Regions from separate parts of the Brevibacillus sp. Leaf182 genome, predicted to be linked through region 2. Evidence: riboswitches for the same ligand, from Rfam matches in the RefSeq annotation. Region 2 holds a riboswitch; the other holds the start of a gene.
What was found. A riboswitch is a leader RNA that binds a small molecule or an ion and turns the genes downstream of it on or off. The one in region 2 is predicted to bind S-adenosylmethionine.
Positions count from the first base shown of each region.

Region 1: it holds a riboswitch for S-adenosylmethionine, as region 2 does, so the genes downstream of both, ASG16_RS04890 (MetQ/NlpA family ABC transporter substrate-binding protein) here and ASG16_RS06855 (sugar ABC transporter substrate-binding protein) in region 2, are expected to answer to the same signal.

Region 1 covers NZ_LMPN02000015.1:411,004-427,541, reverse strand. Annotated here, with positions in the region: gene ASG16_RS04900 (methionine ABC transporter permease) at 1-536, opposite strand, end outside; gene ASG16_RS04895 (methionine ABC transporter ATP-binding protein) at 536-1,573, opposite strand; gene ASG16_RS04890 (MetQ/NlpA family ABC transporter substrate-binding protein) at 1,616-2,446, opposite strand; SAM riboswitch class I at 2,548-2,650, opposite strand; gene ASG16_RS04885 (Na-translocating system protein MpsC family protein) at 2,871-3,227, shown strand; gene ASG16_RS04880 (ABC transporter substrate-binding protein) at 3,425-4,498, shown strand; gene ASG16_RS04875 (nucleoside hydrolase) at 4,573-5,502, shown strand; gene ASG16_RS04870 (ABC transporter permease) at 5,529-6,350, shown strand; gene ASG16_RS04865 (ABC transporter permease) at 6,356-7,144, shown strand; gene ASG16_RS04860 (ABC transporter ATP-binding protein) at 7,160-8,221, shown strand; gene ASG16_RS04855 (adenine deaminase) at 8,240-9,949, shown strand; gene ASG16_RS04850 (lytic polysaccharide monooxygenase) at 10,187-11,671, shown strand; gene ASG16_RS04845 (MATE family efflux transporter) at 11,807-13,162, shown strand; gene ASG16_RS04840 (MgtC/SapB family protein) at 13,318-14,013, shown strand; gene fumC (class II fumarate hydratase) at 14,618-16,006, shown strand; gene ASG16_RS04825 (SDR family oxidoreductase) at 16,070-16,538, opposite strand, start outside.
Region 2 covers NZ_LMPN02000017.1:75,212-91,749, forward strand. Annotated here, with positions in the region: gene ASG16_RS06815 (YcdB/YcdC domain-containing protein) at 1-403, opposite strand, end outside; gene ASG16_RS06820 (PepSY domain-containing protein) at 481-1,356, opposite strand; gene ASG16_RS06825 (HAMP domain-containing sensor histidine kinase) at 1,369-2,733, opposite strand; gene ASG16_RS06830 (response regulator transcription factor) at 2,737-3,423, opposite strand; gene ASG16_RS06835 (SLC13 family permease) at 3,521-4,861, opposite strand; gene ASG16_RS06840 (glycerate kinase family protein) at 4,918-6,102, opposite strand; gene ASG16_RS06845 (ABC transporter permease) at 6,247-7,245, opposite strand; gene ASG16_RS06850 (sugar ABC transporter ATP-binding protein) at 7,247-8,737, opposite strand; gene ASG16_RS06855 (sugar ABC transporter substrate-binding protein) at 8,831-9,850, opposite strand; SAM riboswitch class I at 9,947-10,066, opposite strand; gene ASG16_RS06860 (sensor histidine kinase) at 10,269-11,522, shown strand; gene ASG16_RS06865 (DUF421 domain-containing protein) at 11,686-12,144, opposite strand; gene ASG16_RS31495 (hypothetical protein) at 12,169-12,294, opposite strand; gene ASG16_RS06875 (hypothetical protein) at 12,363-12,659, opposite strand; gene ASG16_RS06880 (IclR family transcriptional regulator) at 12,760-13,503, opposite strand; gene ASG16_RS06885 (dimethylarginine dimethylaminohydrolase family protein) at 13,694-14,569, shown strand; gene ASG16_RS06890 (FeoA family protein) at 14,813-15,067, shown strand; gene ASG16_RS06895 (FeoB small GTPase domain-containing protein) at 15,064-15,795, shown strand; gene ASG16_RS06900 (nucleoside recognition domain-containing protein) at 15,773-16,538, shown strand, end outside.

The sequences.
Region 1 (16,538 bases), on a different contig from region 2:
AAGGCGAGATCGCCGAGTCCGCCGGCACCGACTGCTCCGGCCATTGCAGTAGCACCAATCAAACCGATGGTCGCAATCGTCAGGCAGAGGACGATGCCAGGCCGTGCTTCACGCAGCATGATGCGAAAAATAATCTGCGTCCGGGATGCGCCCATTGCCTGATACGCTTCGATAACGCCACGATCTACGTCATGCAGGGCCGTTTCCATCAGGCGTGAGATGTAAGGCGCAGTATAGACAATGAGCGGCACAATTGCTCCTTCAATCCCAATCGAAGTGCCCACAATCAACTCCGTAAAAGGAATGATCGCAACCATCAGGATAATAAAAGGCAGCGAACGCACAATGTTGATGATCGTATTCAGGGTGTGATAGATGATTTTGTTCGGGAAAAGGTGATTCGCCTGTGTGATGACCAACAAAATCCCGAGCGGAATCCCGATCAGTGTCGCAATGAACAACGAAAACCCAACCATGATGACAGTTTCTTGCAGTGATTGCCCGAATACCGGAATCATTTCAATCAAACGCTCCATTAGCTCCGCACCTCCTCTGGTGACACAATATCTACGCGGTAGACGGATTCGCGCAAGAAGCGAATGCCATCCTGAATGGCCTGGTCTTCACCAGAAATGTGCAAAAGCAAAATGCCGAGCGCCGTACCTTTTATGGTTGTAATCGAGCCGTACAATAGATTGGTGCTAATCGGAAAACGTGCAGACAGTGTTCCCAGAACAGGATCGAGAGCGGCATCCCCACGAAAGGCAACGCGAACAATTTTGGAAACGGGTCCGGTTTCTTTTATCTTGGACAAAATCTCCTGTGGTACCTGATCGTCAAAAACCGTTTTGATAAAATTACGGGTCGTTTGCTCTTGCGGATTGCTGAAAACATCCAAAACAGAGCCTTGCTCGATGACGACGCCATTTTCCATGATGGCTACCTGATCGCAGATTTTTTTGATGACCTGCATTTCATGGGTAATGAGGACGATGGTTAGGTTAAACTTTCGATTGATGTCGAGCAACAGCTCCAGAATCGATTCAGTCGTCTGCGGGTCGAGAGCGGAAGTTGCTTCGTCACAGAGCAGGATTTCCGGATCAGTGGCAAGCGCACGAGCGATGCCCACCCGTTGCTTTTGTCCACCGGATAGCTGTGAAGGATAAGCATGTGCTTTATCAGACAAGCCAACCAAGCCGAGAAGGTCTTCTACCTTGCGCTTAATGACATCTTTGGGGACGCGATTCATCCGCAAGATTTCCGCCACATTGTCAAAGACATTATAGGAAGAGAGCAGATTGAAGTGCTGAAAAATAATCCCGATCTTTTTGCGAGCTTGCCGCAGCTCTTTTTCCTTGAGGGTCAGCATGTTCTGGCCATTGACGATCACAGAACCGCTAGTCGGCTTCTCCAACAGGTTGATGGTACGGAGCAGGGTACTTTTCCCCGCTCCGCTAAAACCGATAACCCCGTAAATCTGCCCTTTTTCCACCTGCAAGGATACGCCCTTCAATGCTTCTACCTGCTTGTTTCCTACTTGATACGACTTATGAATATCGGTTAGCTGTATCATAACGAGTTCTCCTTGTTGTTCTTGATGTTCCTGGCGTCGATCTTACCAGGACGGCAGTACAGCTCCTTCAAAACGTTCGTCGATGAATTTTTTCACTTCTTCCGAACGGTAAATGTCGACCAGCTTTTTGACAGCGGGGTTGTCTTTGTTGGTTTCGTTGGCTGCCAAAATGTTCACGTATGGAGAGTCAGCCGTCTCAGCGAAGATCGCATCTTTTTTCGGGGAGTAGCCAGCTTCCATTGCGAAGTTCGTATTAATCGAAGCGACTTCTACATTGCTCAGCGAGCGTGCCAGGAATGCCGCCTCCAGCTCTTTGAATTGCAAATTTTTTGGATTTTCTACGATGTCCAGTGGTGTTGCGTTGTCGCCCACGCCATCCTTGAGCTTAATCAAGCCAGCAGCCTGATAGAGCAACAGGGCGCGTGCTCGGTTGGTCGGATCGTTTTGAATGCCGACAACACCGCCAGCCGGGATGTCCTCGACTTTTTTATGCTTGGTGGAGTACAGGCCCATCGGGTACGTCACGGTTTTTCCGACCTCGACGATCTTTGTTTTGTGATCTTGATTGAACTTCGCCAAGAACGGAATGGTTTGGAAGCTGTTAACATCGAGATTTCCTTTATCGAGAGCTTGATTCGGCTGTACATAATCGTTGAAAACGACGACTTCGACATCGAGTCCTTTGCCTTTGGCGACTTCCTTTACTTTGTTGAGAATCTCTTCGTGCGGGCCGCCAGTGACGCCCACTTTGAGTGAGGTTTGTTCAGCAGCAGTGCCGCCGTTAGCAGGCGCAGCTTCCTGTTTACCGCCGCAAGCTGTTACGAGCGATGCAGCGAGAAGTAGTGTAGTGAGCAGTAGACCAGTCTTTTTCATGAAAATACCCCTTTTCTCTGGATGTAAGATGTAATAAAAAAAGCCTCTTCCGACAGAAGAGGCTGGGACTGCGCGTATGTAAATACACGGCAACAATACCTCTCTTATCTGTCGGAATAAATTCCGCTGGATTTGGCACCATATCGTTTGCGATAGGTTGCCGAGGTGTCATAGGGCCAGTCCCTCAACCTCTCTTCATAAGAGAATGTGCTATGAAATTATCATTCCAAACATTGTTGTTAATTCTTATTTGGATAGTTGGATTATAACGACTGATTTTTTACGTGTCAACTGTTTTTGCAAACGAATGACTTGGTGGAAAAATGTGAAATTGATCTAAATACGAATATTCTATTGAAGAATCGGAAAATCATTTGTATAATGAGAGCGAATGAACCCGATACCAGCTATCGCAGGTGATGACATGACTCTAGTGGACTCCAATGAAACCAGAAAAAAGCTGTCTGCCATCTATAATGAGATAGCAAAAGAGTTGTTCGGATTTGGAACGACTTTGCTCCGAGTCACGATTGAAAATCAGATGATTACGTTCCAAGCCAAGCATCGCCGTTCTCCGCGCTCACAAGCGTTGGAAGGCGAAGCGCCGGCCCTCAAGCTCGAAGTCGATTTTCGGATGTCCCTTCTTTATAAGAAGAAACTGCGAGAACGACTGGAGGAAGAGATGGGGTTGCCGTTGGAAGCCGTGCTGCGGGACTATGATGCGCCTACGCAATGGGCGATCACGAATGTTATTTTAGCTGAATCAGAACTGAATACCTGACGCAATCGTTCGGATTTTCTCTTTTGATCTATCTTAAGGGGAGACCGTAGACTTTGCGTAAAAACGGGTGTCACTTCTCTTTGTTTACGAAGAAAAGTGCTCTTGTTTAGAATGATACGTTCTAATCAAGGGTACTTTTCTTTTTATTGTATCACCATATTTTGTCATCAAATGAACCCAACTGGAGGAGAATTACGATGAAAAAATTACTTGCTGGAATCCTGTCTTTTTCTATGATGTCACTGGCTCTTGCTGGCTGTGGCAGCAATGATCAACCACAAGCGGGAGGGGCTGGAGGCGAAGCAAAGGGTGAGCCACAAAAGCTGGTCATCTCCACATGGGGCTTCTCTGAAGACTTTTTCCGCAAAGAAGTATATGAGCCATTTGAAAAAGAACATAACGTGAAAATCGTGCTGGAAATCGGGAACAATGCAGAGCGCCTGAACAAAATTCGCCAAGGAAGCTCCGATGTAGACTTGATCTACCTCTCTGACTACTATGCACAGCAAGGGATTGAGAGTGGAGCATTTGAAAAAATCGACCGCAGCCGCATCCCGAACCTGGATCAAATCTACGACATCGCCAAAGCACCACTGGGCGAGGAGTACGGTCCAGCTTACACGATTGGTCAATTCGGAATTGCCTACAATCCAAAGCTCGTGAAAACCGAGATCAAGGATTGGAAAGACCTGTGGAACCCAGAGCTGGCGGGCAAGCTGACACTGCCAAGCATTACGTCCACAACTGGCCCGATGGTTCTTGACAGTGCTTCCCAGATAGCGGGCAACAAGGAATTTAACGAAGATCAAGCCTTCGCGAAAATGAAAGAAGTCAACCAAAGTGTAGTGAAGTTCTACGATAAGACCTCTGAATACGTGAATATGTTTGGTCAAGAAGAAATCGGCGTAGGACCGATCATGGAAATGTACTTCAAAGACATCAAGGCCGCTGTTCCAGAAGCTGTTTTCGTACAACCTGCAAGCGGCGGATATGCAGTCATGAATACGGTTAACATCGTAAAAGGCTCGAAAAACAAAGCGCTGGCTGAAGACTTCATCAACTACCAACTGAGCAAGGAAGTTCAGGAAAAAACAGCAAAAGCAAAAATCGATTCCCCTGTAAACAAAACGGTTCAACTGACAGAAGAAGAGGCAAAAGGCGTAACGTATGGGGAAGAAACCGTAAGCAAGCTGAAAATGCTGGACATGAAATTCGTTAACGAGCACTCCAAAGCATGGATTGACCGTTGGAATCGTGAAATTACGCAATAACGAACGATAGAAAAACAAGGGCGAGGGTATAGACAATTTCGGATATACCCTCGTTTTCGTGAGGAGGACCACTCGTGCAAAAGATCATTCTTGACGTAGATACGGGCATTGATGATGCGCTTGGCATTATTCTCGCTGTGAAGAGCGGGCAATTCGATTTGGTGGGCATCACTACGGTGAATGGCAACGTGTCGTTGCGAAAAGCCACAGAAAACACGTGCAAAATTCTCGATTTCTTGCAAGTCGGCGAGCAAATCCCTGTTGTCTGTGGAGCATCTGAACCGCTGCTGCGGCCGTTGTTTTTCGAGCATGCCGTACATGGTGAGGATGGCTTGGGAGGTGCTCTGGCCGGCGTTCCGGTGTACAAGAAGCCGACTGCTGGCTTTGCTCCTGATTTCATCGTGGAAAACGTACTCGCTCATTCCGGCGAGATTACGCTCATCATGACGGGGCCGCTGACCAATTTGGCGCTGGCGGTGAAAAAATGCCCGGAGCTCGTCCAACACGTCAAGGATGTCATTTTCATGGGTGGAGTGGTCCGCGAGCATGGCAATGTGACGCCAGTTGCGGAGTATAACATGTACGTCGATCCAGAGGCGGCCAAGGTTGTGTTTCATGCCGGATTCCCGCAATTGACGCTGGTTGGACTCGATGTGACGCGAAGAGTGCTGCTGAACGAGGAGCATATTCGCGAGCTAGGAGATACACCGATGGGCGAGTACGTCAGACAGAGTACGTCTGATTACCTTCATCGTTATTTTCAGCGAAATGGCATTTATGCGTGCGCCATGCATGATCCATTGGCTGTCGCAGTCGCGCTCGATCCGAGCCTGGTGGCGACCAGGAAGCTGTATGTAGATATCGAAACGAGAAGTGAGTTGTGTGATGGGCAAACGGTTTGCGACTTTCAAAACCGCCTGAAAAAAGAACCGAACATAAACGTCTGTCTGGACGTAGATGCAGATGCGTTCTTTGCGCGTTTTCTTGGCGCATTGAAAGCCTGACGATACCGTGAACAGGAGTTAATCAGATGAGAAAAACGGGTCTTTATTTATTGCTGTTGCCGGGTGTGCTGTTTTTGACGCTGTTCATGGTCATTCCAATCGTGATGACGATCGCGTCCACCTTTTATCAAGAGGGTAGCTTTACGATTCAAGGCTATCTCCAATTTCTGACCGACGCGTACTTCCTGAAAATTATGCTGACAACGTTGCAGGTTAGTCTGGTCACGACGATTGCATGTGTTCTGATCGGTTTTCCTTCTGCGTACTACATTTCCAAGCTCGGGCCACGCAAAAAAGGCATCCTGCTGGCATTGGCGATTTTTCCTTTGCTGACCAGCTCTGTCGTGCGGTCGTTCTCTTGGATGATTATTCTCGGAAAAAAGGGCTTATTGAACAGCTCGCTGCTTGCAATCGGGCTCATTGATAAGCCGTTGGAAATATTGTATACGCCGACTGCGATGATGATTGGTTTGATTCATCTGTTCCTGCCGCTGATCATTATTACGCTGGTAGGGGTGATGGAAAACATCGATCCAGATTTGCTGAAGGCGGCGGAAAGCTTGGGTGCTTCCAAATTGACTGCCTTCTGGAAGGTCATTGTGCCACTTAGTGTACCGGGACTCATCATCGGTAGCATTCTAGTGTTTGTCGGAAGCTTGACTGCCTACACCACGCCTGCCCTGCTAGGTGGAAAACAGCGGGTCATCTCCACGTTCCTGTATCAAAATGCGATTACGCTTAATGACTGGCATTTGGCATCCGTCATTGCCACGATCATGATTGTCATTACATTTGTCGTCATCTATTTCATGAACAAGCTGGCGACGAAATTAAATCCGAAGGGGTAGAAGCTATGCAGGAGAAAAATCGCGGGTTGGCCCTGTTTACCTCTCTCGTCTTTCTGTTTTTGCTAGGGCCGCTCATTATCATTTCTTTTACGTCGTTTGAGCCGGGGAGCGTCTTGAAGTTTCCGCCGGAGGGCTTTTCCTGGCGGTGGTACGAAAACATTTTCGAGGTAGAAATGTTCATGACGACCTTCAAGACGTCAATGTTCGTTTCCTTGCTGGGAAATCTCTTGGCGCTCTTGTTGGGGATTCCGGCAGCTTATGCACTCAGTCGCTTTGATTTTCGCGGCAAGGGTATTTTGAATGGCGTTTTCATCTCACCTGTCCTGATTCCGGGGATTGTTATGGGCTTTGCCATGCTGAAATACGTCATTGTCGTATATCATTTGCCGATTTATGCGGGACTTCTCGTCGGTCATACGGTGCTGATGCTTCCGTTTATCATTCGCGTCATTGCATCTTCCTTGTCCAACTTTGACTTCGCCATTGAAGAAGCGGCGTTAAGCCTTGGGGCAGGTCGTCTCGAAACCTTTTTCAAAGTCGTCTTGCCGAATATTCGCTCCGGAATTATAGCTGCGATTCTGATCGCTTTTCTGGAGTCGTTCAACAACGTAGATATCTCTGTTTTCATGACAGGACCAGGGGTAAGCACGCTGCCGATCCAGATGCTGACGTACGTAGAAAACAACTTCGATCCAACGATCGCCGCGATTTCCGTGCTGCTCATGATTCTTACGGCTATTCTCATGTTCATCATTGAACGTCTGATGGGGCTTTCCTACTTTACAAAACGATAACGGAGGCATCAACTCATGGCATTGCTCACGCTGGAAAACGTATCGGTTGCCTATGACAATCAATATATTTTGCAAAACTTCAATCTCAATATCGAAAAAGGACAGCTCATCTCTTTGCTTGGTCCAAGCGGTTGCGGAAAGACGACGACACTCCGACTGATTGCGGGTTTTCTGGAAGCAAAAGATGGCCGGTTCATGTTTGACGGAAAAGATTATACGCGCGTTCCGGTCAACAAGCGCAACTTCGGGTTTGTGTTCCAGAGCTATGCGCTGTTTCCACACCTTTCTGTATTCGATAACGTGGCGTTCGGTTTGCGCCTGCGCAAGGTCAATGAAACAGAGGTAAAGAACCGGGTGCAGCAAATTCTCGAAGTCGTGAGTCTCGGCGGCTATGAAAAGCGTTTCCCGAAGGAGTTGTCCGGTGGTCAAAGACAGCGGGTGGCTATTGCTCGTGCACTGGTGATTCAGCCTGACCTGCTGCTGTTCGATGAGCCGCTCAGTAACCTAGATGCCAACCTGCGGATCAACATGCGCGTAGAAATCCGTCGCATTCAGCAGGAGCTGGGAATTACGACTGTGTACGTATCGCATGACCAGGAGGAGTGCTTCTCCATCTCGGATCAGGTGGCGATCATGAACAAGGGTGTGATCGAGCAGCTCGACGATCCAGCCACGATTTTCAAATACCCGAAGACGGAGTTTATCGCTCGCTTTATTGGTTTTACCAACTTTATCGACTTCGCAGAGCGCAACGAGCAGAACGGAGAAATCGGCCTGCGCGTCGGTGACCATCATTTTACCGCGTCCAAAAATCCGGGCACGGCCAATCCATCCGGCAAAAAATGCGCAATGCGCCCAGATGACCTCCTCGTGACGACAGAAGAGAGCGCCGAGCCGGGAATGAACCGTTTGCGCGGAACAGTAAAGGTAAGCACGTTTTTGGGACGCAGCTATCAATATGTCGTGGAAACAGAGCTGGGCGACTTCACGGTCAATCAAGAGATGGAGACGCCGTACAAGACTGGCCTAAACGTCAATCTGCTGTTTCCAAAAGACAAAGTGGTACTCGTGGACTAAAGACAGGAGGTTATTTTCGTGAAGGTCGATTTGTTGATTCAAGACGTCCAAGTGTTTAACAGTTATTTTAAAAAGTTCATCAAAGGAAACGTCGCTGTTTTGGATGGACGATTCTTCTATATTGGTGAGCGGAGTACGGAAACATTTGAAGCTGCCGAGATCGTGGACGGACAAGGTCGCTACATGATTCCTGGTCTGGTCGATATTCACTTGCATATTGAGAGTACGATGGTGACGCCGGAGACGTTTTCCTTTGGCTTGATTCAAAACGGAGTGACGACGGTCGTACCGGAGCCGCATGAGATGGCCAATGTGTTCGGAATCGAAGGAATCAAAGAGATGATTTGTGCGAGCCGTGATTGTGTCGTTGATATGCTTTACGCGATCCCGAGCTCCGTACCAGCTACCTCGATGGAAACGACAGGTGGGTCTGTCGAGATTGCAGACATGGACGAGCTCTTGCGTTCTGAAGAGATCATTTGCCTCGGCGAAATTATGAATTACGTAGACATCATCAAGGACCCTGACTGCAAGACGAATCGCATCCTGGAGCATATCCGCAAGACGTATCCAAAGCTCGTCATCGAGGGGCATGTTCCGAAATTGCTTGATTTGGACCTGCATCGTGTCATTTATGCGGGAGTAGACTCCGATCATACGCACCAGACGCGTGAGGGCATGGAAGCGCGAATTGCAGCGGGCATGTTTCTGGAGATTCAAGAAAAATCGATGACGGATGAAGTCATGGACTTTTTTGTAAAGGAAGATGTTTCTGAGCATTTTTGTTTTGTGACGGATGATGTGATGACCGATTCTTTGGTCAATCGTGGACATTTGAACCATATCGTGAAAAAAGCCATTCAAATGGGCATGCAGCCAGAGCGCGCCATCTACGCGAGTACATTTACTCCAGCCAGACGTATGAACATGAAGGATAGAGGGGCGATTGCTCCTGGCAAAATAGCGGATTTCGTGTTGTTGTCTGATCTGCATGAACTCAAGATCGAACGCGTCTATAAAAATGGGAAGAAAGCTTTCGACGTCAAGGAAGAGTACCGACAAGTAGTCAAAGAGAAGCAGTTTCCTGCGCACTTTTATGAGAGCATCAAGCTTTCGCCGCTTATAGAGCAAGACTTCCACGTCACAGTAGATGTGCCGGACAATCGCTATCCATGTCGGGTCATGCTCGTGCAAAACGGTTCTACTTTTACAGAGGATCACCGTGGAATCGCTGAGGTGCGGGAAGGACAACTCTTGTGGGAGGAGAGCCCGTACGGCTTGATCGCCGTCTTTGAGCGCTATGGCAAAAACGGCAATCGTGGATATGGCTTGATCAGCGGGGATACGATCAAGCGAGGTGCAGTAGCCACCAGCTATTCGCATGACAACCACAATCTCTTGGTTGTCGGACACAATCCGCACGATATGATGGTCGCAGCCAATGAAGTCATCCGCAACCAGGGTGGGTTTTACGTGGTCGAGGATGGCAAGGTGATCGCGAGCCTTCATTTGCCAGTCGGAGGCATTTTGACAGAGGAACCATTGGAAAAGACGGCAAAGGAAGTCGAACAACTTCGCCGTGCCATGGAGTCGCTCGGTTACAACCACTACAACCCGATCATGTCGATCAGCACGCATTCCTTACCGGTCAGTCCAGCCTTGAAGCTGACGGATCTGGGGTTGATTGATGTAAATGATGGAAAAATAGTACCGTTGCTCTTGATGTGATAAAAGTTGCTTGCTGAGAATTTTATTTTCGGCAGGCAACTTTTTTTGATCAAAAAGTCCCGAAAGAAGCATATAAATTTTCATGCATAGGTATACACTCCTGATTCATCTCCCTATTTTCTGACTGGAATTCAGGTATTTGGTAGGTTTTGGTTTAGGTATTCAGAATCTGTAATACTGGAAAAATTTTCTGTAACATGGTATTCGATCCTAATCCAGAAAAGAGGAGATAAATAAATGGATAACGTAGGGTTGAGAAACAAACTGTTCAGTAAAGGGCTGTCGCTTTTGTTCATGCTGGCAATGATGCTGGTGGCAGGCGCAGCTACACTCGTGTTCGCTGAGAAAGCCTCGGCTCACGGGTACATCGAGTCACCGGCGAGTCGCTCTTACTTGTGTAAGACGGGGCAAAACACAGGCTGCGGTCAAATTCAGTGGGAACCGCAAAGCGTGGAGGGCATTGGGTCGTTCCCGCAATCTGGTCCTGCCGATGGTGAATTTACCGGTGCAGGCCGCTATCCTGAGCTTTACACACAAACAGCAGATCGCTGGACCAAGGTTACCTTGCAGGGTGGACAAAACGCGTTTACTTGGAATCTGACAGCCCCGCATAGTACAGCGGAGTGGAAATATTACATCACGAAAAAAGATTGGAATCCTAACAAGCCGCTTGCCCGAGCGGATCTGGAACTGTTTTGCTCGTTCCAGGATGGAGGGAAAAGACCGCCATACACGGTAACGCATTCGTGCAATGTACCGACAGATCGCAGCGGTTACCACATTATTTTGGGTGTTTGGGAAATTGCTGATACGGGCATGGCCTTTTACCAGGCGATTGACGTGAATTTGACTAACGCTGGAACAGGCGTTGTAGAACAGCCTACTGTTCCAGGCAATGTGACTTCCGTATCGCAAACAGCTACGAGCATTGAGCTTGGCTGGACCAAATCCGTGGCAACTGACGGAATCAAGCAGTACGACGTGTATCGCGATGGCAAATTAATCGCATCTACCAAAGAAACAGCATACACGGACAAAGATTTGACGCCTGCTGCAGCTTATAGCTACACCGTTGTGGCAGTCGATGGCAAAGGGAAAGAGTCTAACGCTAGCAAAGCACTAACTGTTCGCACAAAAGCAGAAGATATCGTGGATACAGAAGCACCGACGGCACCGGCGGGAATCATGACTCACCATCCAACGGAGGCAGAAATCGACCTCATGTGGAGTCCTTCCCGTGACAATGTTGGTGTGGTGAAATACGAGATTTACCGTGATGGCTCCCACGTAGGAACAGTTGAAAAGCCTTCCTTTGTCGATAAAGGATTAACGGCAGGAACATCTTATACGTATACGATCAAAGCAGTTGATGCCGCAGGAAACATTTCCGAAGAGAGCGCACCTTTTGCTGCAAGCACAACGGAGAAAAAGCCTGAAGTACCAGGTGAAATCGCCGATTGGGATTCCTCTGCTGTGTATGTACAGGGCGACCGCGTCTTGTATGATGGACTGGAATTCGTAGCAAAATGGTGGGTAACTGGAGAACAGCCAGACCGTTCCGATGCGTGGAAGCTGGTGAGCGTTGTTGCACTGTCGTGGGATTCCGGCAAAGCGTATGTTGGCGGAGCGCAAGTGAACTTCGAAGACAAGGTTTATGAGGCGAAATGGTGGACCAAAGGCGAAGAGCCAGGGAAAGCCGATGTATGGAAGCTGGTTGAATAATGTTGCAAAGCCCGGGTGATCTGCCTGGGCTTTGTTTGTGTAAGTGCAGCCATTATTTTGCCGATTTCTCCTTGTTTTGATATACTTATAATTTGAACGATAAGTCCATCTTATAAGGTTAGAAGGATATGAAAAATGAATGAAACCTATTCGCTAAATGAAAAATGGCGACAGTTTTTGGCTGTTTTGCTACCGATCTTGATATCACAACTGGCGCTGTTTTCGATGACGTTCGCCGATACCATTATGTCTGGCCATGCCAGTCCGACAGATTTGGCGGGGGTAGCGATTGGGGCTAGTCTATGGACGCCTGTTCAAGCTGGCTTGACGGGGATTCTGATGGCTGTCATGCCGATGGTTGCACAGATGGTTGGGGCAGGGAAACGAGATCAGGTGCCTTACACAGTTATGCAGGCCTTGTATTTGAGTGTGGGGATTGCGGTCGGTGTCATCATCGTCGGAGGTTTAGTGCTTGATCCGATCCTAAACTGGATGCAATTGGAGCCTGAGGTACGCATGATTGCTCGCGGCTTCCTGCATGCAATCGCTATTGGAATTATTCCGATGTTTCTTTATACGGTGCTTCGTTGCTTTATCGACGCATTAGGACAGACACGGGTAACGATGTTCATTACCCTGCTTTCGTTGCCGATCAACGTACTACTGAACTACGCTCTTATCTTTGGTAACTTTGGCTTACCTCGACTGGGCGGAATCGGTGCCGGGCTTGCATCTGGCATCACGTACTGGTGTATTTTGCTGATTACTCTGTTTGTCGTGAATCGCGTACACCCATTCGTTGAGTTCGGTTTGTTCTCCCAATTTCACCGGATCTCGATGAAAGCATGGAAAGAGCTACTGAAGCTGGGGCTTCCTATCGGATTTTCGATCTTTTGCGAGGTTAGCATTTTTGCGGCCGTCACTTTGTTCATGAGTGAATACAGCACGATTACGATTGCGGCGCATCAGGCAGCGATGAACTTCGCCTCATTCCTGTACATGGTGCCATTGAGCATATCGATGGCGTTGACGATTGTTGTTGGTTTTGAGGTTGGAGCCAAAAGGTACCGGGACGCAAAGCAGTACAGTTATTTGGGGATAGGTATCGCTCTTGGTATTGCCCTTTTGTTCGGAATCAGCTTGCTGATGTTTAGTCAGCAGGTGGCTGGTTTTTACACGACCGACATTGAGGTGTTGGAGCTTGCCCAGCATTTCCTGATGTACTCGATCCTCTTCCTGATCTCTGATGCCGTCGCAGCACCTATTCAAGGTGTACTGCGCGGGTACAAGGATGTGACCGTTACCTTTATCGTTGCGCTGATATCTTATTGGGTGATTGGCCTGCCTTTGGGATACATTCTCGCGAAATTCACTTCGCTTGCAGCATTCGGATACTGGATTGGTCTGATTACGGGATTGGCTGCTGGTGCCATCTTCCTTTTTGGACGTCTGCTGTCGTTACAGAAACGCATGATTCGCAGCCATTCATAAGGAAACAGATAAGCGGAAAATCCCTGATGCGGGGGTTTTCCGCTTTTTGCATGAAGAATGAAAGGCCCGTTTACACTAGTTGAAAGACCAGATATACTTCTTATCATAGACGATGGAAGATAACCTGACATCAAAGCAGATGGGGGGAGAGGCTCATGTCACTCTCGGTATTCACGACATATGATTTTTTGCTAAAACTAGGAGTTGCCCTATTTCTAGGCTTGATGATTGGTATGGATCGGCAGCTCAAGCACAAGCCGCTGGGTGTAAAGACCAGCATGGTTATTTCGGTTGCAAGCTGTCTCATTACGATTGTCTCGATTGAATCCGTGCATCGGTTCTCCTTGCCTGGACACACGAATATGGACCCTCTGCGCTTGGCTGCTCAAATTGTGAGCGGCGTAGGTTTCCTTGGGGCTGGTGTTATTCTACGCCGGAGTAATGATGTCATTTCGGGTTTGACCACAGCATCGATGGTCTGGGCGGCTTCTGGACTTGGGATTGCAGTAGGAGCAGGATTTTATTTTGAGGCAGTGACTGCGACGATCCTCATTATTTTGGCGATTAATTTGTTCCCGATTATTCTTCGCTTGATTGGTCCAGAATCGCTCAGACAAAGAGATTTGTCGATCAAGATCGTGGTTGAAGGCGGGGGAGATTTGGATTTGGTGTTCAAGCAGATTAAACACCTCGAACTGCAAGTGAAGCGGGTGAAGGTCAAAGACTTGGACAATAGTCTGCAAAAGCTGGAAATGATGATTACAGCGTCGGAAAATACGTATACGACCGATATTTACAGTTTGCTGAAAGCGGTAGATCATGTTGTTTCTGTAGAAGTAGAAAGCAGATAAAAAGGAATAATAGAAGACGGAGGCCATGATGTGGCTTTCGTCTTTTTTAGTTGCTGTCGTGAGGGAAGAAGCGCATTTCCAGTCTACGCTTCGGCCTCCGCCCTGCTGAGGGTGAAGACTGTCCGCTTCGGAAAAAATGGCGGGAGCGCTTCAAACGTAGATGTTTCGAGGAAGAATTCCATGAGTGAAGCTGAAATTCCCCGCCATTTTTTCCTACGCTGGGTCGGGCTCCAGAGGCGCTTGGACTGGAAATGCGCTTCTTCTACGTAGCTTTCTTTTTATTTCTGAAAGTGAACTCTTGAAACCCCCTTGAATTGCTTAACAAAACGTTGTAAAAGCTCCTACTACACATAAGCTGTACGAAAGCACTGTCACATGTCTGGAAGGAGACCGCCCGAACGAAGAGAGGATACAGGCGACTGGAAGACATGTGGCAGGGCTTCCCCCGACCGCAACCGTTTGAAGACAACAATATTTTTGGTTTTTCCTGAAAAAACACTTCATCTCTTGATAACAAGAATGAAAATCATTATCATTTTAATTGAGAAGAACTGCTTTATCCTTTTTTACATAAGTAAACGCTTGATAACGAGGAGGATGCGAGATGGAATTCAGAATTGAAAAGGACACGATTGGAGAAATCAAGGTTCCGGCGGATAAGCTGTGGGGCGCGCAAACACAACGCAGCTTCCAAAACTTCGAAATCGGCGAAGAAAAAATGCCACTTCCACTGATTCGCATGTTTGCCATCCTGAAAAAAAGTGCAGCTCTGGCGAATCAAAAGCTAGGCAAGCTCGATAATGAAAAGGCAGAAGCGATTGTGGCGGCAGCAGATGAAGTGATCCAGGGAAAATGGGATGAGCATTTCCCACTGGTTGTCTGGCAAACGGGCAGCGGAACGCAATCCAATATGAACGTCAACGAAGTCATTGCTCATCGCGCTAACCAATTGCTGCAAGAGAAGGGCAGCTCGGCTCGCATCCATGCCAACGATGATGTGAACAAATCACAGAGCTCCAATGATACATTCCCGACAGCAATGCACATGGCTGGACTGGTCGCTATTGAGGAGCAAGTACTGCCTGCACTCAAGCTGTTACAAGCAACGCTGAAAGAAAAAAGCGAAGCCTATATGGATATCATCAAAATCGGTCGCACGCATTTGCAGGACGCGACTCCGCTGACGCTGGGCCAAGAATTCAGCGGTTGGGTACGCATGCTGGAAAAATCGGAAAAAATGATTAAGGAGAGCAATGAGTACCTGCGTGAGCTGGCGATTGGCGGTACAGCGGTAGGAACAGGCATTAATGCGCATCCGCGCTTCGGTGAAATGGTCGCAGCAGAAATCAGCAAGGAAACCAACCACCAATTCGTGACCGCAGAAAACAAGTTCCACGCGCTGACCAGCCATGACGAGCTCGTTCATGTACATGGCGCCCTGAAAGCACTGGCTGCGGACCTGATGAAAATCGCCAATGATGTAAGATGGCTGGCGAGTGGCCCACGTTGCGGAATCGGTGAACTTATCATTCCGGCGAACGAGCCAGGCAGCTCCATCATGCCAGGCAAGGTGAATCCAACCCAAAGCGAAGCGATGACGATGGTTGTATGCCAAGTGATGGGCAACGATGCTGCCATTGGCTTTGCTGCTAGCCAGGGGAACTTCGAGCTGAACGTGTTTAAGCCAGTCATCATCTACAATTTCCTGCAATCTGCAAGATTGTTGGCAGACGCGATGAAGTCCTTCAACGACAATTGCGCAGTAGGCATCGAGCCTGATCTGACAGTGATCAAAGAAAACCTGAACAACTCATTGATGCTGGTGACGGCACTGAACCCGCATATCGGCTATGAAAATGCGGCTGCTGTAGCGAAGCTGGCTCACAAAGAAGGCATCACACTCAAGGAAGCGGCGATCAAGAGCAATTTGCTGACCGAAGAGCAATTCGATCAAGTCGTACGTCCTGAACAAATGATTCATCCAAAAGAATAGGATCTTCATATACAAAACCGATGGTCCCATGTTTGTGGCCATCGGTTATTTTTTTGAGAACGATTACAGATGCGAACCGCCACTTGCATCAATTAATTGACCGGTTACCCAACGGCTGTCCGAGGAAGCGAGAAAGGCGGCAATATCCGCTACATCATCAGGCTCTCCCCATCTGTTAAAGGTGGAAAGTCCAGCAGCGTACTTCTGCCCATCCGGATTATTTTGCAATGTGCCAGCATTCATCTCCGTGTTAATAATGCCCGGCAAGATCGCATTTACCGTAATATGACGGCTCCCCAGTTGTTTAGCCAGAGCTAGCGTCAGTGTGTTAACAGCCCCCTTCGATATACTGTAAGTGAACACACTTGGGGAAGCTGCTCGAGTAACAAAGGATGAGAGATTGATGATACGGCCTTCCTCTCTTAGGCGGGGCAAAGCTTGTTGGATCATAAAAAACGGTGCTTTGACATTAATGTTCATGACCTCGTCAAACGATTCCTCGGTAGCCTCTTCCAATGTTAAGATTTGTCCG
Region 2 (16,538 bases):
CTGAATGCGGAATTCCATGAAAAAAATAACGATAATATAGCTCCCATTGCTGTCTCTCGCTAAACTCTCTCAATTTTGCTACATGGTCTCTTACCATTTCGTTCAGATGATCTCCGTATAATTTTTCCGCTACTTCTATGGCCTGCTCCGTCGCTGACTCGGCATCAATTGGTTCGCCAGAAGGTAACCATTCTCGATCTTTTTTATCCAAGTCGAAATCCGTCACATAACCAGTTTCTTTGTCTATCTCCAGTTCTGTATGGTTATGACCTACTCTGATCTCCCAAGTTCTCCACTTATCGCGGGTTTTGATTCGCTGCTGAGACAATTCAAGCATACCGGGAAACATCGCAAAACATCTCTCCATCGTCTCACGAACCGCTTCTGTCGGATATGTCACCATCGCTTTCCCTCCCGAACGAAAAAACCGTCAATGCAGACACTGACGGCTTTCTCTATTTGAATGCTAAACGCTAAATCTTAATCATCATCACCATCATCCAGGTCATCATCGTCGGTGTCGATGTTGCTCGAGTCATCACTTGAAGATGTATCCGCCGGAGCACTGCCATTTTTATCAGCCGGTATCAAATCATCATCGTCATCATCATCGGTAGAGCTATTGTCGATGGTGGTCATCGAAAGTACTTTTCCAGTAATAGCATGTATGCGTACATCTACCGTTTTGGAGTCTTTTATCGTGATCACCCGATAGACTGCTCCACTCTTTGTATCGATTAAATCAACATCATCGATCTTGCCACCGCTTGTTCTTTCCGTCGCAATCTGTTTCGCTTGCTGTTCGGTAATTTTGGTCTGTGGCTGCGCTGGTGGATTCGAGCTTTGATTCGGCTTAGGCTGCTGCTGTGTTGGGGTTTGGGTTGTAGCTGGCTGTTGTTTTCCTGGCGCAACAGTCCCCACCGTCCCCGTGCCTGCTGGCTTGGTCGCGTTGCCCGAAGCATCCTTCCCGCCGTTATTCGGTTGTGGCGCTGTACTGGCTGTCGGATTCGCCCCCGGCTGCGTTGGATTCGTCGCCGTTTCATTTGCCTTCGGCTGCGTAGTGGCTGCGACCAAGGAGAGCTCCTTCAAATCAATAATTTCACCCGTATGTGCATTCACCATCACACTATACGTTCCGCGCTCATTGAGGAGTTGGAGATTGTAAATGCTGTTTTTTCCTACATCCGTCATGGAAATCGACTCAATCTTCCCCGGGTAGCGGGCCGTCACGATCTGTTTGACTTCCTCCACTGACAATGACTGCAAATCCATGCTCGCGAAGATCCGTTGCATGCCAAATGCCGTAGTGACCAGCAGAAAACTCGCCAGCAGCCCTATTTTCCATTTTTTATTCATACGTACCTCCTGCTATTTCTTAACCTGCCCCGGCAGAAAAACGGTCACGAGCGTCCATTTCCCTTCTTCGCTATCCAGCGCAATATCGCCTTGATGGGCATCGACGATCTGTTTGGCAATGGAAAGACCGAGCCCTACACCCCCTGTTTCGCGGCTGCGGGCTTTGTCTACACGGAAGAAACGATCAAAAACATGCTGCAAATCTTCTTTGGGAATCCCCATTCCATAATCCTTTACCGAGAAATAAGGACGGTCGCCTTGAAGCCCCACCCCAACCTCGATTTCATTGGAGCTGTATTTCATCGCATTGTCGAGTAAAACGACGAGCACTTGTTTTAGTTTTTGTTCATCGGCTATGACAGGAACCGATTCGTGGTTTGCGCCCAGTTGAAAGGATCTGCCATACGCATTGGTCAATTGAGCAATGGTCGTTTGGCACATCGGAATCAAGTCGATTTCTTTGACATCCAGATTCCATTCAGCGCTATTGTTGGCGAGAAGAAGCATTTGATTGGTCATATCCTTCATACGCACGGCTTCCGAATAGATTGCTTCCACCGACTCTGTCAGAACCTCCGGCTTTTTCGTCCCCCAACGCTTCAATAGCTTCGCATAGCTTTCTACTACGGTCAGCGGCGTTTTCAATTCATGGGAAGCATCTGAGACGAACTGCTGCTGCTTCTCGAAGTTTTGCTGTAATAAATCCATCATCTTGTTAAAGGTACTTCCTAACGCATGTAATTCATCTTTGGAGGTGTGCTCAAGCGGTATTTTCTTAAAAATACTGCGCGCTTGAATGTCTTCCATCGTTTGAATCATCGAGTTGACTGGTCGCAAAATCAGATTGCTCAACATGCGCCCTGCAAAAAAAGCAGGAATTAGCACGAACAACGAAGCAAATAACAGAACGTTTTGCAGCAGGCTCAAATTTTCTTGCAAGCCCGCAATACTTTCAATGACTTCTAACGTGACAATTTTTCCATTCGTCCAAATGATCGGGACCTTGACGTACGCGTATTTCGCTCCGTTAACATCGAAGACACCGTCACTCGCTTTTCGATCAAAGATGGGCTTCGGTGCCGGGATTGGCTGCGTGCTGTCTACTTCCTGCGTGACGATGGCCCGCGATTGCTGATCGATAATCCGGATCATCCCGTTCGACGGCAAATACGGCTGCAAGAGCGTGGCCGGGTCGAAACTTTCTACACCGATCTGATTGAGTCCACTCTGGATGTGCAGGACTTCTCGTTGCAGACGATCCAGCTCTCCGTCTGTTGTCACTTTGTAGAACATGAAGTAAATGAAGCTGTTGACCATGAGCAACAAAAGCAAGAGTGCGACCGTGGAGAACAAATGAATTTTATTTTTGATTTTCATAATCTACCCCTTCAGCATATAACCAACGCCTCGAACTGTATGCAAAAGCGGGGTTTCATACCCTTGGTCCACCTTTTTACGCAAGTAACGGATATACACATCAACGACATTTGTGTCTCCGAAATAGTCAAATCCCCATACATGTGTAAGAATCTGTTCACGATTCAGAACTTGGTTTTTATTCTGCATCAGATAAAGCAATAAATCGAATTCACGCGGTGTCAGCTCGATCTGACTGGACCCTCTCGTCACTTCCCGCGATTTTTCATCCAGGCTTAAATCCGCTACCTCTACTTTGGAGCTGGCTTCCACTTTCTTTGTCATTTGGGACAAGCGGAGGCAGGAACGGATGCGCGCCAGCAGCTCTTCGATTTCAAAAGGTTTCGTGATGTAGTCGTTCGCGCCTTGATCGAGTCCATTTACTTTGTCCACGACAGCATTTCTGGCCGTCAATAAAATGACTGGCGTCGCGGAGTCCTTTACCCGAATCCGACGAAGCACTTCTATACCTGACAAGCCTGGCAGCAGTACATCGAGCAAAATCAAGTTCCATCCGCCTTGATTGTATTGTTCCAGCGCCTCGAGCCCTGTTTTGGCGATCTCGCTTTCGTATCCTTCGTATTCCAGCTCTAATTGAATCACACGAGCAATTTTCTCTTCATCTTCCACAATTAATATTCGCTCCGACATGTAATCCTCCTAAACCTTGCATCCATTATCCAGATGAGTTTAGCAAATATTGGCTGTGGATCAAAGAGTAATCCGTACGAAAGATATAATTTTTTACTTATATTGATAACCCCACCCACTGCCAGTACGCGTAATAAAAGACGACCATCAGGATCGCGTGGGCAGCACCAGCATACAAGCTCAACCGCAGCAAATCCTTAGGCAAAAAGGTCTCCTTGCCGCTTTCCTGGAACATGAGCAATGCTTTGGAGCTGACAGGGAAGGTCAGGCAGTAGTTCATACCGACGATTCCTAAGAACAACACGGTCACTTCATTCAAATCAAGGCTGCTAGAAAAGTAGAGAAGCGGTGGAACAAGAATGACGGCTCGCGTTGTATGTGATGTAATGTACAAATGGGAGGTCAGTGTCAGCAATGTGATAACCACAATGATCAGAAGGGACGATTCCCCTTCCAGTTGCTCGGTGATCGTGAACAGCTTCTTCATGATCCACTCTGCCGCGCCGCTCTCCAACAACGACTTTCCGAGTGCAATGGCTGCCCCTACAAACAGAATCAGGTTCCACGAGACAGACTGAACGCCATCCTTCCATTTCATGACGCCTACATTCGGAAGTGTCAAAAGAAAGGCGCCGACGACTGTCGTGGTAGCAATCTCGATTCCGTGAAAACGCTCTGTCAGCCAGAAAATGACCATCGCCCCGATCACAGCAACCGTATATTTTTCGTTGCGGGACAAGGTGAGGGAAAGCTTTTTGCTTTTGAGTGGGCGCTGCATCTCTTCTTTGGTGAGAAACAGAGCCAGCACAATCCGGCATGTAACGATGCTGGCTACTACCCCGAACGGCAGTCCCCACAACAGCCACTCTGCGAAGCTAATCCCTTCCCCATTGAACTCCTTCAGCATATCGAGGGCGATAAAATGGGAGCCTGCTCCGATCATGGTGGAGCTCGTCGATACTAAAATAATCGTCGGAATCAGGATCGCCATGGCTTTCGTAATTTGCTTGTTCCCGATTTCTGAGGTCAGCGAGTGGAAAACAGGCAGAAGCACCGCTGCACGCCCAGAAGTAGACGGGATAAAGAATGCGAGAAATTGAACGACGACCGTCAAGAGCCAAAACAAGCTTTTGACATTCTTTGCCTTGCTTACGACCAGATCTGTTAGTTTGCCTGCCAAACCTGTCACTTGAAGAGCGCCACCGAGAATGAATGAGCCTATCATTAACCAAATGACATCGGAGGCAAGCGAGTCGAACAAAATTTCCTGGTCAGCCGTACCTGTCACGACGAGGAGTAATACGGAGCCAATCGCTACATAGGCGGAGTTCAGCGAGGTGGTCGTCCACAGAATCACGGCGACACAGAAGCAGAACAAGCTCCATTTGGCTTCAAATGTCAGGGAAGACGGCAGCATAAGCAGTAATTCAACGAACATAATCAGGACAATCGGAAGGACCCAGGCAGGTCTTTCCTTTGCAACAGTCTGTGCAATCACGATACGTGCTCCTTCGTCATTAAACGATTTGCGAGCTGCAGGCCCACCATGATGGTTCTCATGGAGCTTTCCGAGCAATCGGTCAGCCATTTCTGCGCATGCATGAACGCTTCTTCCAACGTAGACGGCATCGGCAAAATACTCGTGTACGCATCAATTCCGTGCTCATAATTGAGTCGGGCACCTTTCCCAACAGTCCCCACCAAAGCCACTACTGGCAGGGCATGCTTCTTCGCTCTCTTTGCCACTTCCACTGGAATTTTTCCTCGCGGTGTTTGAAAATCAATACTGCCTTCCGCCGTAAATACAAGGTCTGTCTCTTGAAGCATCCGATCCAAATCAATGTACTTCATGATAATGTCGTAGCGTGGATACAGATTCGCACCCGTCAGCGCATGCAAACCAGCACCCAAGCCACCCGATGCACCACTGCCCGGCATTTCTCTGACATCGATACCGAAATCCCGCTCGATGATAGCCGCGAATTGTTCGAGTGCTTCTTCCAGCTCAACCACTTGCTCAGGCGTTGCTCCCTTTTGCGGACCGAACACGCGAGCGACTCCGTTTTCCCCACACAGCTTGTTAAACCAGTTGCAAGCCACATCGATTTGCACCTGCTTGAGTCTTTTGTCCATGCCGGATACATCGATTTTCGTTACGTTTGCCAGCGATATTCCGCCTTCAATACGGATTTCCCGACCGCTTGCATCCAAAAATTTAGCGCCAAGTGCTTGCGCCATGCCTGCCCCGCCATCGGAAGTACCGGAATCGCCGCAGCCTAGCAAAATACGATCTGCCCCCATGTCCAGCGCCGCTTTGATCAATTCACCGACGCCATGTGTCGTCGTTTTGCGCGGGTCACGCAAGCTTCTTGGAACCAGTCGTAGTCCCGCTGCTGCCGCCATCTCGATCACAGCCGTTTGGCCTGTCGTCTTTGATCCGAATATCCCAAAATGGGAAGGAACCTTTTCTCCTACAGGGCCCGTTACTTCCTTATCGATAATCGAACCATTCGAAATTTTTACAATCGCTTTTGTAAAGCCTTCTCCCCCGTCTACCATTGGCAGTGTCTGTACTTGGGAGAGCGGGAGGACGCGCAGGATTCCTTCTTTCATGCACTCTGCTGCTTGCTCGGCATCTAAACTTTCCTTAAAGCCCGAAGGCACAACAAGTATACGCATAAAAACAACATCCCTTCTCTTTATTTGAATTTGCTTTCGCATTCGTCTCACTTGAGTAAGACCAATACTAAGCTTCAAAAAAGAGAAGGGAATAATAGGAAGATGAGAAATCGATGAGAGAAAAGCGAGAAGAACGTTACGATTCTAAGCGTTTCGTTTTCTGCGCAGTTGGTAATAGGTCACAGCCAATGCGAGCGCCAGTACCGTCCCCTTGATAATATCGTAAGCGTAGTACGGCAGATTGAGCATCGTCATCCCGTTAAGCAGCACCCCGATTAGGATCGCTCCCACAAATGTACCGAAAACGTTTGGTTTTCCTGCGCCGAAAACGGAGAAGCCTACGAAAGCAGCCGCTACTGCATCCATCAGCATGGAACCGCCACTACTCACCTGCCCGGTGCCAATCCGCGCTGCCAAGAGCATCCCGCCCAAGCCCGCAAAAAGAGCGGAGAGCACATAAGCCAGGGTACGATAGCGATTTACAGGAATCCCCGACAGACGGGCTGCTTCCAAATTACCGCCTGTCATGTACAGCATCCTTCCCTGTCTCGTATAGGTCAGGTACACATGCGTAATTGCGACAAGTAAAAAGGTCAGGATAACCGGAATCGGTACGGAGAGAATTTCTCCTTGGCCCAGCCACAGGAACCATTCCTGAAATTTTCCCGGAGCCTGTGAGCCGTCCTGCATCGGCATGTTTGCGTAGATCGAGTAGCCTTGGGAATACGTCATATGAATGCCGTTGACGATGTAGAGCATCGCCAGAGTAGCCAGCAAATCAGGAATGCGGATTTTCACGACCAGGAAGGCGTTGACCAGCCCGACGAGCAAGCTGAGTACAATGGGAACAACCAAAGTCGTGAAGACTCCTTGTTCGTACCAAACCATCATCGAAGCAGAAACGACCGTGGTCAATGAAACCGTCGATCCTACAGACAAGTCAAAACCTCCGACAATCAGCGAGAACGTAACGCCAATCGCGACAAATGTCACAATCGAGATGGAGCGAAGAATGTCCGTCAAGTTGTCGTACGTGAAGAAATACGGGTTGGTCAAACTGAATAACAGCATGACAATTACAATAACTGCAACCGTTCCGTATTTATAAACAAAATCAAATAAGCTAAACTTTTTATCTGCCACGTTACTCACCTCCGCTTGCGTAGTACATAATCAGCTCTTGTGTTGCTTCTTCGCGACTCAATTCCTTCACGATCTTGCCCTCGAACATGACAAGAATCCGGTCAGCAATCCCGATTACTTCCTGAAACTCACAGGAGAAATACAGGACACCCTTTTTCTGCTCGGCGAGCTTTCCGATCAGGCGGTAAATATCGCTTTTCGCGCCGATATCCACCCCTTTTGTCGGCTCGTCAAACATAAAGAGATGAGCGTTTGTATCCAGCCATTTGCCGATAGCGACTTTTTGCTGGTTTCCGCCGCTGAGAAAACCGACCAGTTGCTTGATATCGGCTGTTTTTACACCAAGGCGCGAAACGAGCTCTCTTGCACTAGCCGCTTCTGCCCCTCTTTTGATAAAACCAAGCAAGGACTTCTTTTTCAACGAGGCGACTGACAGGTTGTTCTGTACGGACTCCTCTACGAAAATGCCTTCTTTGCGCCTTTCCTCCGGGACGAGCACAATTCCTGTATCGACGGCGTCCTTTGGCGAGCGCAGTTGGGTAGGTTTTCCATGCAATCGAACGGCTCCAGCCTTTGCCTCATCTGCACCGAAGAGCAATCGGGCGAGCTCAGTCTTTCCTGCCCCAACCAGACCGACGACACCCACGATTTCTCCCTCGCGAACCTGCAAGTCGACTCCGTGTACTTTGCCGCCAGCCACACCTGACGCCTCAAAAATCGTTTCGCCAATCGGCACTGCAAGCTTTGGGAACTCCTCGTCAAAGCTTTTGCCCAGCATGTTCGCGATCACTTCGTCCATATTGGTCTTCGCCGTGTCTGTGGTCATAACATGCTGTCCATCGCGCATGATGGTGATCCGATCACAGATTTCAAAGATTTCTGGCAGGCGGTGGGAGATATAAATGATCCCGACCCCAGCTTTTTTCAACTGCGCAATGATTTGAAACAGCCGTTCGCTCTCCTTTGTACTCAACGGCGCTGTCGGTTCATCGAAAATGACGTACTTCGCCTTTTGAACGGTCGCCCGTGCAATCAAAATCAATTGCTTTTCCGATAGCGTACATTCTTCAACGAGCATCCTCACAGGAATGGAGAAGCCGAAGTTTTTTAAAATCTGCTCTGATTCGTTGTACAAGCTCTTCCAGTTGATCAGTCCCTTGGTTTTCGCCTGGACGAGTTGATCGAGTAAAATATTCTCAGCGACGCTTAAATACGGGATCAAGGCGGTGTCCACTTCCTGATATACACATTGAATGCCCTGTGCTTTGGCATCCTGCGGCGAATTGATCGTCACGGCCTGTCCATCGATGGTGATCGTACCGCCATCTGCCTGATACGCTCCCGTGAGGATTTTCATCAGGGTACTCTTTCCCGCGCCATTGGCACCAAGGAGTGCGTGAACCTCTCCTGCGCGCACCTCGAAATCGACGGATCGCAGGGCAGGAACCCCGGAAAACTGCTTCGCCATCCCTTTCATCTGCAATGTGGACATTTTTCACACCTCCTGTTTACCTGCGTGTTCCAACCTCTATAAGGAAAAATCCCGTTGACGGATACAGCTCAACGGGAAAAGCCAATTTGGTTCTTACTTGCCCCACTCTTGTACATATTGGGACAGGTCGCCCATCGTTACTTTCTTATCCTTCGGCAGGTCTTCCTGTTTCACCAGCACTGGATTCAGCTTCACGTTGTCTGGTACTTGCTCGCCTTTGATTTTTTGGAACACGGTTTGCGCATGAATGCGTCCGATATTGGATGGGTCTACCGCTGCCGTCGCTGTCCACGGAGAGTTTTCCGCCTGGATCATTTGCAGATCCTCATCGCTCAAATCGATGGAGTACACTTTGATTTCCGTACGGCCTGCTTGCTGAATGGCACGTGTCGCCCCTTTGGCAAATTCATCCCAAGCCGCCCATACTGCTGTGATGTCGCCTTTGTTCGGATACTTTTTCAAGATTGCTTCCATCTGCGTTTGTGTATCGAGTGCCGTATTGTTGGTAGCAGAACCGAATGCCGCAATTTCTTTTAAGTCCGGGTATTTCTTCTGGAAAGCTTCATACGTGACTTGGCGTTTTTCCATCGGTGCAAAGCCAGCTACCCAAATTTTTACGATGTTGCCTTTGCCGTTTGTATCTGCCGCCAGCTTCTCCAGGCTCAGCTCTGCCAATTTGTTGTCATCCTGCGCCACTACTGGCACGCCTGGAATGTTGATGTCTGTATCAAACAGGACGACCGGGATTTTTCTATCCACGGCTTTTTGCGTGCCCTGCTGCAACGCTTCTGCCGTACCATGGTCGATCAGAATGCCATCAAATTTTTGATTCACTGCCGCATCGAGGTTGGACGCCATTTTTGCCAGATCGGTATCTGCGTTGAATACGGTCAACTCGCCACCGTTTTTCTCCACCTCTGACTTCACGCCATTGATATATTGGGCGGAGAACGTCCCTACGTTTTGACGCATGATCAATGCGATTCTCTTTGCGTTCTCTCCGCCCTGCTGGTTCGTGCTGCCGGTTCCGGTGCTTGTTCCTCCGCCGCATGCCGTCACGAGAACAGACGCAGCCACAACAAGTGAAGTCAGTAATCCCAGTTTCTTTTTCATCACAAATGTTCCCCCTTTTTCTTTTTGATAACAGATGACAAAAGCAAAAAATCCTCTTTCACAGAGAAAGAGGACAAAAATCGACAAGATTCTCGCCTCTTATCTGTCAGGTATTCTACCTGTTGGAGTTAGCACCTTGGCTCGAAAGAACGCATTCTCTCGTGCTAGGTTGCCGGGCTTCATAGGGCCATTCCCTCAGCCTTCTCTTGATAAGAGTAGTTTCTATTTTCAAAACGTTTGTATAAGTATATACAGAATATAATCTGGCAATTACCTATCTGTCAACTAGGTTTACCGAAAGAATTTTCTTGATAAATATTCCAGTTTCTTATGTAACATCAAGAGGGATTTTGTTGTGTCTTGTCGAATTATCGTAGATTGATACAAGCCTAGCAAATATTTGCGATGGGGATGCTACATGAGTCTATTAAAAGAAGTCATTCTTCAATGGTTTTTCGCCATTATCCCGTTTGTGTTTTTCAACATCTATTACCGTGACAAAATGAGGAACTACAGCCGCTCCTTTATTGTCATCACCAGCTCAGCCTGCATGTTTCTCGCGATGACCTTCGCCCCGAGCGTCACGAATGGCATGTTTTTTGATATCCGACATATCATCATTCTTTTCGGACTGGTTTATGGCGGAGTCGAGATTGCCTTGCTCCTGCTGATTGAAGCCTTGGTTTATCGGTACTACCTAGGTGGCGAAGGAACATGGGTTGCCATGCTGATCCTTACAGTCAATTTTGTCTTGTCACTCTTTTTGTATCGACACTATAAAGCCAGTTATCGGAAAACACTGTATCTTTTTATGACGAGTGCGATTTTTTCTACGGTTGCTTTAGGGACTACTTATTACTTTTTTCCCACGTATGTAACTCAACACCTCGTTTACTACACCATAGTGATTCCTATTCAAAACTTTTTCGGCCTCTGGTTATTAATGTCGCTTTTCAGCAAATGCGTTTCGGATAAGGAGCTGTTTATTCGCCACGCGCAAAATGAAAAAATCCAGACGATGAGCCATGTTGCTGCATCACTCGCACACGAGGTTCGCAATCCGCTGACAGCAGTCAAAGGCTTCTTGAAATTAATACAGGAACGCCCGGAAAATTTGGTAAAAGTCGATCAATACATTCGCATCAGTCTCGACGAAATCCAACGGACAGAAGCCATTTTGACCGAGTACCTTGCGATTTCCAAGCCACTCAAGGAACGGCATGAGATCATTAATGTGAGCGAGCATCTCCATGCCATCCGCGAAGTGATGCTCCCCTTTGCCAATATGCATAACGTGGAGCTTACGCTGCAAGACTTTGAGAGACCTGTGACGATCAAGGCCAATCCAGACGAGTTCAAGCAAGTGCTGGTGAATTTCATCAAAAATGCCATCGAGGCGTGCTCGGATATTTCGGACGGAAAAGTCTCCCTGGACTTGCTCATCGAGCGAAACAAAGCCGTTTTGGTCATCAAGGATAACGGTATCGGTATGGATGCAGGACAGATCAGCCGCCTTGGAACGATTTACTTTTCTACGAAAACAACTGGGACCGGTCTTGGATTGACGTATTCCTATCATGTCATTCATGCGATTGGCGGAACGGTCAATGTATCAAGCAAACCACGAGTAGGAACCAAGTTCACCATTATGCTCCCGTATAAGGCACAGTAACTTCATGCAGGTTTTGCAGAGGAACTGTGCCTTTTTCCATTCGATAGCTAATGATGCAACGGAGGTACTTGTGGTTCTTTTTCGTTTTTTAAGGTGTACAGCAGTTCATTTTTCCGATTAATCGTTGCGAGAAAGACTTGTTCGGACGCGATCCCCTTTTTCTTCAATTTTTGAGCACGGTCAATCGACCGTTCGCCTCGATAATAGCCAAATCAATCTCTGCCAGATCGAAAATGTCTTTCTCGCGAAGCATATGGAGAACATTATCGAGAGAGTAGCGGATTTTTTTCATGTTTTTGACGTGAAAATTCCCGTTGGAGAAAATGACGGTCGGCTCAAATGTCACCATTCTGCCAAACCAGCGAAAGACAACGGACAACTGCGATACGACCCGTTGCAATATACCCAACGTCAAAACTGCTACTACAATCGAAATATGCCGGACATCTGGCTCTGCAATGTCAGCCCCTGCCACTGATCCCAAAGTAATAATGATGATAAAGTCAAAAACAGGCAGCTCCCCAATCGAACGCTTGCCCATGAACAAGGTGACCAGCAGTAATAAAGGAATAATTGTACATACGCGCCCGATGACGATCATACTTTCTCCGAATCCTTCCACATTTGCCCCTCCCTTCACGCTTTACTATGCAATTTCTGGGAAAGCATTATGCAAAACAAAACACCAGGAGTCTCCGGTAAATGTGAAACCCTCCACTTTCTGACCGAAGAACTCCATAGCAGCCGCAGCCTCTTTTGCCGATGCAACCATTGTCTTCTTACCTCCTGGCTTGACGGCAATACTGTCGCTAAACGACTCCCCGCGCCACAAATTCGTTTTCACTTCCTTGCCAGTACGAGCGTCGAGATACCCGGAAAGATCCGGAATTGGATGTGGAAGACATCCCGCATCTGATTGTTACGTGAAATAGTTTTTTCCGCATTTTTTAATTCCGGATAGTGTTTGCTCAGCCTGTCTACGGTTTTCTGGGCTGCTTTGCTCAATTGGGGTTGCGTCGATTTGGCTGCCGCGGCTTGTACAGTTACTTGTGGTTGCGTAACCCACAATGGACTTGAGAAGAGCAAAGCAGCAGCTCCTACTGTGATCATCAGCTTTTTGGTTGCGTATGGTTTCATTTTGAATTTCCTCCTGGCTTCCTCTTTTTTTACGTTCTTAGCCCAATAGTCGGAAGTAAAAGGAAAATGTTACAAACAAATCAAAATAAAAAAAGGCCAGTCAAGCCTTTGACAGGCCGCCTAGCCGTTGCGAGGTTTTGTGAGCGACATCCTTTACCTGTTCAATCAAATACTGGAGCCGTTCCTCCTTCAAATCATACGTGACAATTCCAATGCTTAATGCCCCGATTACCTTTTGGGTGTAATCAATCACAGGTGCTGCGACGGACGCCGTATTTTCCGTCCGCTCCGCAAAGCTGACAGCATGACCAGCAGCTCTGATCTCCTGGAGCTTCTCCATAAAAGCAGGCACCTGCTCTTCACTCACGAGCTGTACTACGGTTTGTCTGGCTTCTTCCACAGGCATGTGGGCCAGCACGACTTTATTAGCCGCACCGATATGCATCGGAATCCGCAAGCCCAACTGGTCGTAGATGCGGATATTGTGCTGACTGTCTACGCGATCAACGACAATAGATTCGAGTCCGCTAGGCTGACTGAAATAAACACTTTCGTTCACTTCTCTGGCAAGCTCCTCAATCATCGGCTTGATCACTTTGCGATAATCGATCCGATCGAGCACCCGCAAGCCGAACTCCATCCATTTAATCCCCAACGTATATTGTTTGGTCGCAGCATCCTGCTCTACCAGTCCATGCTTCATCAACGTGTACAACAGTCGATAGATGGTGCTGACCGGGAGCTGGCATTCTTTCGCTAAATCATTGATCGTCCACCATTTTCTATGTTCATCCGACGAAAGTACCGTTGCAATCGCCATCGCTCGATCAAACGATTGAATCACGGTCATCCCCCCCTTTTCTATCTATCTTCTCATATGAAACTATGTTAAACCATTTGCTCTAATTTTGTGAATCGCAAAAAAACTCCAGGAAGAATCACAGATTGACAGTCAGAAATCAGAATGTGTAAACTAATGGTGAACATTTCGAAATATGAATAATATTCTGCAATGTGGAAAAAGGGAGGCAACTATGTTCCAAGGCAGCCAATCCATGGTCAAAAAGATGAAAACCGTCATCATCAAGCATCCCCATCAAGCATTTATCAGCCAAGAACATCTCGATCAATCGTGGAAAACCTTCAATTATACAGACCGCCCTGACTGGGACCGCGCTCTGCATGAATACGCCAAATTCGAATCGATTTTGCGCGAGCATGTGGAAAACGTCCTGCACTTGCCACAATCCGATAAAACCGGACTGGATTCCATTTACGCCCACGACCCGGTGAAATTTACTTCCAAAGGGGCAATCATCCTCAAATCTGGCAAGGAGCTTCGTCAGGGAGAAGCAGAAATATACAAGACCTTTTTAGAAGAAAACAATATCCCGATTCTGGGACAGCTCACAGGCGATGCCTTGTCAGATGGCGGCGATCTCGTCTGGCTGGATGAAAAAACGCTCGCGATCGGACTTGGCTTTCGCACGAACGAAGCGGCTATCGCTCAAATTACGGAAATGGTCAAGGATTTCACGGATGAAATCATCGTTGTACAGCTCCCGTATGATCGCGGTCCTGCGGAATGTCTGCATCTTATGTCGATCATCAGCATGGTCGATCATGATTTGGCAGTCGTCTACTCCAAGCTGATGCCTGTATTTTTCCGCCAACTGCTCATCGACAGAGGCATACAGTTAATCGAGGTACCGGATCATGAGTACGATAATCTCGGTAGCAATGTTCTCGCCCTCGCGCCGCGTGTGTGTATGGTCGTGGCAGGCAACCCGATTACCAAGCAACTCCTTCTCGACGCAGGTGCGACTGTGTACGAGTATGAGGGCGAGGAGATTTCTTATAAGGGAACAGGTGGGCCTACTTGCCTGACAAGCCCGGTGGAACGAATCTAGCCGTTAGATACACGCAATACACCATCAAGAATGAACTGTACCTCCATTGTTAGATACCATGAACAATTGGGGGTGCAGTTTTTCTATGACCAAAAAGTTTCCTTAAGCAAAAACTTTGTTGCCTAGGAAAGAATCTTACCTTAAACTAAAATCATAAGATATCGTCTACGTGTACTTTTTTTTACCTTCATTTTTGCCCTAAGCCAACAGTTTGTCCTTAACGAAAAAAGGAGAGTGAACCTCATGCCATCTATCAGCATTCCTTTATCTGATGCCTTGATTGGTAGCCACATCTGTCTGGATCGTATTGACGTTCAGGGTATACTGCGCAGACGATTGCTGGATCTCGGCTTCGTCCCCGGCAACATCGTGGAAGTCATGCAAAAAAGTCCGCTAGGCGATCCCATTGCCTTTCGGGTTAATAACACGATCATCGCCCTGCGCAAAGAAGAAAGCTCCCTCATATTTGGAGAGTACGTGGGGAGTGAAGAAAAGTGACTTCGTACACGATTGCCTTGGCAGGAAATCCGAATACCGGTAAGAGTACATTATTCAACACATTGACGGGACTTCGCCAACATACGGGAAACTGGGCAGGGAAGACAGTCGTAATGGCTGAGGGAGAATTCGCTCGGGGAAATACGACTTTTCGGATCATCGATTTGCCAGGTACGTATTCCTTGTATTCCAACTCGGCGGATGAAGAAGTCGCGAGAGATTACATTATCTTCGAGCAGCCTGACGTCACCATTGTGGTACTGGATGCGACTTCATTGGAACGGAATCTCAATTTGGCCTTGCAGGTGTTGGAAATGACCCCTCACGTCGTCGTATGCGTCAATTTGATCGATGAGGCGAAAAGGCTTGGCATTCGTATTGATCTGGAAAAAATCTCGCAAAGCTTAGGCGTTCCCTGTATCGCCATCTCCGCCAGAAATCAAATCGGGATCGAGAATTTGCTCGATCAGGTGGAGAAAGTAGCAAACGGAACAATCGTGCCCAATCCTGTACAGATAATCTACAGTGAACAGATTGAATCCAAGCTGGCACAGTTGGAGCCGCAAATCGAGAAAACCTTGGGTAGCCGTTTTCCGACAAGATGGATCGCTCTGCGGTTGTTGGATGGAGATGAAAGTTTGTTGCGCACCTTGAGAGAGCGCATGCAAGATCCGGCTACAACGGCAAGAAAGGAGCCTTTGACCCATGGCCGAACCGTTTGCCACTAATCCGTCTGATTCCCTTGATGCACTTCTTTCCGCGGCCCAAAGCTCAGTGGAAGGAAATTCCATTCGAGACACGATTGTGAGTGACATTTACCGCACTAGTCGCAGTATTTGTAAGGAAGCTGTGACATACGAAGACAAGCAAAAGCTTTCTCGTGCATATAGGCTGGATAAAATTGTGACGTCAAAAATATGGGGCTACCCCATCATGCTGGCGATTTTAGGCGCGGTATTCTGGATCACGATCGCAGGTGCCAATGTTCCGTCCGGAATGCTTGCAGATATGTTCGGTGTAGTCGAGGGTTATCTAACTGCTGGCTTTCAAGCTGTACACGCACCTGATTGGCTGCACGGGATTCTGGTTCTCGGATTCTTTCGCGGTACCTCATGGGTTGTCAGCGTCATGCTGCCTCCGATGGCTATCTTTTTCCCAGTCTTTGCCCTGCTGGAGAACTTCGGATATCTGCCGCGTGTGGCATTCAACATGGATCGTCTGTTTAAAAACGCTGGCGGACACGGAAAACAGGCATTGACCATGTCGATGGGGTTTGGCTGTAACGCAGCAGCCATCCTTTCCACGCGGATCATCGAATCTCCCCGGGAGCGAATGCTGGCGATTCTGACCAATAATTTCGTCCCGTGCAATGGTCGCTGGCCCACATTGATTTTATTGTCTTCGCTATTTATGGCGACCAGCGCGACAAGTGGATGGCAATCTCTGACTACTGCTCTCATTGTAATGGGTA